2 linked regions of the Heyndrickxia acidicola genome follow. The protein of the gene in region 2 interacts with the protein of the main gene of each other region in a pairwise test. Links are inferred from orthologs where the notes say so. Each region holds a gene or a part of one and is shown on either strand. Other genes may lie near its edges. The genes, in order: A5N88_RS03760 and mobA.

Evidence for each region.
Region 1: the proteins of mobA (region 2) and A5N88_RS03760 interact in binary tests that used the Escherichia coli proteins (3 or more experiments, as listed by UniProt). The link is inferred for Heyndrickxia acidicola from one-to-one orthologs.

The regions. Positions count from the first base shown.
Region 1 is NZ_KV440953.1:807,800-810,938, reverse strand. The notes cover bases 180-2,989. They hold A5N88_RS03760 (molybdopterin molybdotransferase MoeA), read right to left. Parts: upstream 2,326-2,989; coding sequence 1,033-2,325; downstream 180-1,032. Other genes in these bases: moaA (GTP 3',8-cyclase MoaA), read right to left, coding at 2,390-2,989; mobB (molybdopterin-guanine dinucleotide biosynthesis protein B), read right to left, coding at 551-1,066; A5N88_RS03770 (YkuS family protein), read left to right, coding at 252-497; A5N88_RS24060 (YuzL family protein), read left to right, coding at 180-199. Outside these bases: more of A5N88_RS24060, read left to right, coding at 71-179; more of moaA, read right to left, coding at 2,990-3,139. UniProt on the Escherichia coli protein: Catalyzes the insertion of molybdate into adenylated molybdopterin with the concomitant release of AMP.
Region 2 is NZ_KV440953.1:3,200,488-3,203,563, reverse strand. The notes cover bases 279-3,025. They hold mobA (molybdenum cofactor guanylyltransferase), read left to right. Parts: upstream 279-1,224; coding sequence 1,225-1,827; downstream 1,828-3,025. Other genes in these bases: A5N88_RS14935 (ThiF family adenylyltransferase), read left to right, coding at 2,564-3,025; moaD (molybdopterin converting factor subunit 1), read left to right, coding at 2,304-2,537; A5N88_RS14945 (molybdenum cofactor biosynthesis protein MoaE), read left to right, coding at 1,847-2,311; A5N88_RS14955 (VOC family protein), read left to right, coding at 785-1,168; rsgA (ribosome small subunit-dependent GTPase A), read left to right, coding at 279-336. Also shown: more of rsgA, read left to right, coding at 1-278; more of A5N88_RS14935, read left to right, coding at 3,026-3,076. UniProt on the Escherichia coli protein: Transfers a GMP moiety from GTP to Mo-molybdopterin (Mo-MPT) cofactor (Moco or molybdenum cofactor) to form Mo-molybdopterin guanine dinucleotide (Mo-MGD) cofactor.

The sequences.
Region 1 (3,139 bases), 2.4 Mb from region 2 along the record:
AAGATTAGCTTTTTAAGTTTCTCCAGTGCAACACTTTCTTTTAAATAGTCAAGTAAAAGGAGGCCCCTAAATGGCAAAAGTAAAAAAAGATCCATCCAAAACTGGTTTAAGTGCTTCTAAAGTAAAAGGACAAGGTACAACAACAAAAGAAACGGGTACCATTGAAGCGGATGCATCCAGACAAAAACACGGAAGATAAGGGCATATTATTAAGCGATTAAGGCATGATAATGAAGAGGAGGTGTTAAAGAATGGCAAAAATTGGTGTAGAACAATCTTTAACAAATGTCCAGGAAGTACTTCGTGAAAAAGGATACGAAATTAAAGAATTAAAAAATGAAAATGATGCAAAAGGCTGTGATTGCTGTGTCGTGACAGGCGGAGACGAGAATGTCATGGGTATTCAAACAATTACTACCGAAGGCTCAGTCATTGATGCAAGCGGTCTTTCTGCAGAGGAAATCTGCCATCAGGTCGAAAGCAAATTGCAGCACTAATACGCAAAAGGCTAGAGGAAAAATTTCCTCTAGCCTTTTCATTATCATTTGTATTATAAACTTTCCAGCATATCCTCATAAAACCAGTTCAAAATCTTTTCCTCTTCTTTTATGAAGAAAATAGGATATGCCCCTTTAGATATAAGCGGATACCATGAAATAACAGCCTTTATATTGTTCAATGCCGACAGAAGCACCTCATCCTCATGCTCCCGAATCAGTACCACTTTAGGAAGCGCTGCATTTTTATACCCTTCAATTAAAATAATATCAAGATTAAATTGGGCATAAACATCCAGAATTTTATCTATTGTCCAGTTATCTTTTCCCCATGAAAGCATAAGATCTCCATTTCCTTCGACTGCTGTTAGCATAGCTCCTGCCTCCTGATGCCTTTGTGTATCTTTTTTTGAAACTGCGGTATCAGGAGCTCCTCCATGTCCATGGTGTTTGATAGTGCCCATTTGAAAGCCGATCCGGCTGCCCATTTGAAGGATTTTTTGAATTAAGGTAGTTTTTCCGCTATTTTGGTAGCCTACAATCTGGAGGATCTTGGTTTTTCCTTCCACGGTTCCTCACTTCCTGTCTGGTCATCTAAAAAGAGGACATCCACTAAATCCCCTTTTCTGTAACCCCGTGTTCCCCCAGGGAGTACCATTAAACAGTCCGCAAGAGAAAGCGAAGTAACAACACTCGATTTGTCCAACCCAACTGGATGTACGTGTATTGTACCTCCTTCAAAGGTTGTTTTACTGCGGACAAAGCGGTTAAAAGGGTTAGATTTCGGAAAATCACTTTTTAGAAATGCTTGTCCGGCCCTTAAAAACGGCCTTGAGCTATGAAGCCAGTACCGAATTACAGGCCGAACGTACAGCTCAAATCCGACATAACAGGCAGAGGGATTTCCAGAAAGACCAAAAAGCAGCTTTTCATTTGATACAGCAACTGAGGTCACGCTGCCCGGTCTCATCGCTATCTTGTTGAAAAGGATATCTGCCTTTAACCGTCTATAGACCTCAGGAAGATAATCAAAATCACCTACTGATACCCCTCCTGTTGTAATTACAGCATCACATTCGTCCATTGCTTTTTGTACGGCTGTATGTAGAGATTCCAGATCATCTGCACAGTTTTGGTATTTTATTACGCTTCCTCCGGCACGCTTGATCTGCGCTTCAATCATATAACCATTACTGTTCCGTATTTTTCCGGGAAGCAGAGGTTCATCTATTTTCAAAAGCTCGCTCCCTGTCGCGATAATGCCAATAACAGGCTTTTTAGAGACGGGTACACGATGATAGCCAAAGGTGGCAAGAAGGGCTTTAACTCCAGGGTTTATGTACGTACCTTTTTTTAAAAGGACCTCCCCTTTTTGAGCATCTTCCCCCTGAAAAGATACATTTTCATCTTTATCCACTCTTCTTTTAATCCAAATAAAATTGTGATTCTCTAATCTTTCTTCCTTTACCAATTCAAGCATGATAACAGCATCCGTTCCAGCTGGCAAAGCTGCTCCTGTCATAATGCGGACAGCCTGGTTTTCGCCCACAATCTTGCGGCTCACCTGGCCGGCTCCTATTTCATCAATCACGCTCAATTTCAAAGGCTGCTCTCTGGATGCTGTTTGAGTATCCTCAGATCGAATGGCAAAGCCATCATAAGGAGAACGGTTAAATGGAGGTACATCATGATCTGCGTTTAGCGGCTCAGCCAAAAACAAGCCTTCACAGTCATCAATTGAAATCCATTCAACCTCCCCTCTTTTCTTCCACTGCATTACTTTATCAACTGCATCCTTCACCCATATCGGCTGACGGCGTTCTACCATTTTCATAACCCCATCTCTTTTTTACTCGCTTTCCTTTTTGGATTCCAAACATTGCTGATTGAAGTCAGCCTCCAATATAAGACATTTCAATTTTATTGCGTCTTGGAGACCCCTTTACGGCTCTTTCATCTGAATAACGGTCATTTCTGTTTTCCCAAACCTGCTTTAGTGCCTGTTTACATTCATCATAGGTTAGATTTGCACGCAAAAGGGATTTCACATCAAATCCCTGGCTTGCGAATAAGCAGGTATAGAATTTCCCATCGGCAGAAATCCTGGCTCTTGTGCAGCTGGAACAGAAGGATTCTGATACAGACGTTATAAATCCGATTTCTGCATTGCTTCCTTTATAGCGATATCGTTTTGCTACCTCCCCATAATAAGCAGCATCTATAGGCTCCAAATCAAAATGTTCGGTTAACATGCCAAACATTTGTTTCTTGGTCAGCACCCTTTCCCAATTCCATCCATTCGAATTTCCTACATCCATAAATTCTATAAATCGCAGCGGAACCCCAAGCTCTTTAAAATACTCTGCCATGGGCAGGATTTCCTGTTCATTTACACCCTTTTGGACAACCATATTTACCTTTATTTCAAATCCCGTTTCAAGAGCAGTGTCAATTCCCTTTAGCACCGTTTTCGAACTGATTCCTTTTCCATTCAATTTTTTAAAGACTTCATCATTTAAAGCATCCAGACTAATATTTAATCGCCTTAGCCCCGCTTCATATAATAAAGGCGCCTGTTTTGTTAACAGCACTCCATTTGTCGTAAGCCCAATATCCTCTATTCCATCTATCGCGGTTAATCT
Region 2 (3,076 bases):
GTAATGGAAAACGGAGGTATTTTAATAGATACTCCGGGGATGAGAGAATTGCAGCTGTGGGAAGCAAGTGATGGTTTGAATCATAGCTTTTCTGATATTGAGAGCTTTGCAAAAAACTGCCGTTTCCGTGATTGTACTCATCAAAAGGAACCGGGATGTGCTGTCCAGGAAGCGATTCAAAATGGCAGTCTGGAGGAAGAACGTTTGGTTCATTATCTAAAGCTTCAAAAGGAGCTAGCCTTTCTCGAGCGCAAAGAAAACCAAAAAGCGGCGATGGCTGAAAGAGCAAAGTGGAAAAAGCTCTCCAATGATCAGAAGAAGATGAAGAAGCGGTGATGGAAAATGGAAAGCCTGGCAGAATGCCGGGCTTTTTCGATTTAAGCTCTAACGAAAAAAGCAGAGGGTAATATAGGTGTATAGTCCTACTTCGCCCGAAAGATCCTTATTTTCGCCCGAAAAAGTAAGAAACTCGCCCGTAAAATCAGTACGAGTGAAAAAATCCCTTTCCGCGCACCTTGCATTGTCCTTAAATCAGCTTCCAGAATCGGTTTTTAAAGAAAAACGCCAGAAATAAACACGGATAGATTATATATTCATCTAAAATTAACTAAATATCAATAAGCATATCCCTCTGCTGTTGACGAAACACTCAGAATGCCAGGGCATCCTCTAGCAATCTTTTTAAATCAAGGAATGTAAGAATGTCTTCTAATAGGTTTTTTCTGCTTAAACCCATATAATAAAGGTAGATAGAGAAATCGGCTTAATAAGGAGGCGTGCTCCTATGCTCCATCATATAGAGATTAATGTATCAAATTTAGAGAAAACCAAAATGTTCTGGGGATGGTTAATGAAAAGTCTTGGATATGAAACATTCCAGCAATGGGAGTCAGGGATCAGCTGGAAGCAAGAGTCGACTTATCTAGTATTTGTGCAGACAATGTATCAATATTTGCCCTCTGCTTATCATCGATCACATACAGGCTTGAACCATCTGGCCTTTCATGCAAGCTCCAGGCGGCAAGTGGACGATCTGACGTTAGAACTTAAAAGAAAAGGGGTAAAAATTCTTTATGAGGATCGCCATCCTTATGCAGGAGGGCCAAATCATTATGCTGTGTTTTTCGAGGATCCGGATAGAATAAAGGTGGAACTGGTTGCACCATAACAGGAATTTCTACATACAAAGGCAAGTATACGGATATTCGAGCTGGGAGGCATAAAGTGAAGACAATTGTGTTAGCAGGCGGGAAATCCAGAAGGATGGGACAAAATAAAGCATTAATGAAATTGAATGGCTGTGAAATCATTGAGCTCATTGTACATACTCTCTCACCCATCTCTGAGGAAATGCTCATTGTTACAAACAGTCCGGATACCTATCAGCATCTTGGAATCAAGGTAATTAACGATGAGCAGGAGTTTAAAGGAAAAGGACCATTAGCGGGTTTGCTTACAGGTTTAGCTGCTGCAAAAACAGATTCATGTCTGGTTGTCGCATGTGACATGCCCTTTGTTTCAGCAAAAGTGGCTAATTGGCTTGTACACCTTCTTAAGGAAAGAAATTATGATGCGATTATTCCTGTTGATCAGGGCAAACAGCATTTTTTATTCGGGGCTTATTCCGGCAGAGCACAAATTGCAGCAAGAGAAAATTTGCAAGCTGGAAAAAAAGCAATGAAAAGCCTCTTTGATAAAATTAAGGTTCAATTGGTTTACAAGGATGATGCTCCGCCAGAGGTTCAGGAAGAGTGGGAAGCTTGTTTCTGGAATATGAATACGGTGGAAGACTATCACCGAGCAAAAGAAATTGCGAGACAACTATAATGAGTAAGAGGTGAAAGAATTGAGTTTTGAAATCACACGCCAGCCTATTAGTATAGAGTCCGTAGTTCAAAAAGTAATTCAACGAGAAGCTGGTGCGGTTACAACGTTTATTGGTACTGTGAGAGAATTAACCCACGGCAGGAAAACCCTTTATTTAGAGTATGAAGCATATGAGCCCATGGCGTTGAAAATGCTTGAAAGGATTGGAAAAGAAATAGAGGGGAAATGGCCAGGAACCGTAACGGCCATTTCACATAGAATTGGCCGTTTAGAGAGATCGGATATCGCTGTTGTGATTGCGGTCTCTACTCCCCATCGTGCCGAAGCCTATGAAGCAAACCGTTATGCCATCGAACGGATTAAGGAAATCGTTCCTATTTGGAAAAAAGAGCATTGGGAAGACGGAGAAGAGTGGGTAGGAAATCAAAAAGGGACTAAGGAATATCCGAAAGGAAGACCTGAGGAGCTGAACATACATGGTTAAAATTCTTTTATTTGCTGATTTGCGTGATAAATTCGGCAGAGGTGAGCTTGAAATGGAAGCGGAGGGGAAAACCGTTAAAGAATTGAAGGCTGAGCTGGAAACAATGAATAATCGTATTAGCCTGGACTCCGTTATGGTGGCAGTGAATGAAGAGTTTACAGGGGAAGACACGACGATCAAGAACGGTGACATCGTTGCTCTTATCCCTCCTGTCAGTGGAGGTTAAGATTAAGAGGAAGGGAGGCAGTGCAGATGGGCATTGAAAGGTATTCCCGGCAAACATTGTTTGCACCGATTGGAGAAGAGGGGCAAAAAAAGATTCGCAATAAGCATGCGCTCCTGATTGGGGTAGGTGCTCTAGGTACAAGCCTGGCAGAAATGCTGACGAGGGCAGGCATCGGCAGACTTACACTTATTGACCGTGACTATGTAGAAGAAAGCAACCTTCAAAGGCAGCAGCTATTTTCAGAGGAGGATGCCCTGCAGAAATGGCCAAAAGCCGAAGCAGCAAGGCAGCGTCTTTCTTCGATAAATAAAGACGTTGAAATCCAAGCCATTACAGGGGAGGCGGACTTCAGCCTGCTGGAAAAGCTGGCGCCTGGCACAGACCTGATTTTAGATGGGACGGATAACTTTGAGACTCGCTTTTTAATTAATGATATTGCCCACAAATTCAGCATTCCATGGATTTTTGGGGCATGTGTCGGAAGCTTTGGGGCAACCTATACAATCCTTCCTGGAAAAACACCATGCTTGCACTGCCTA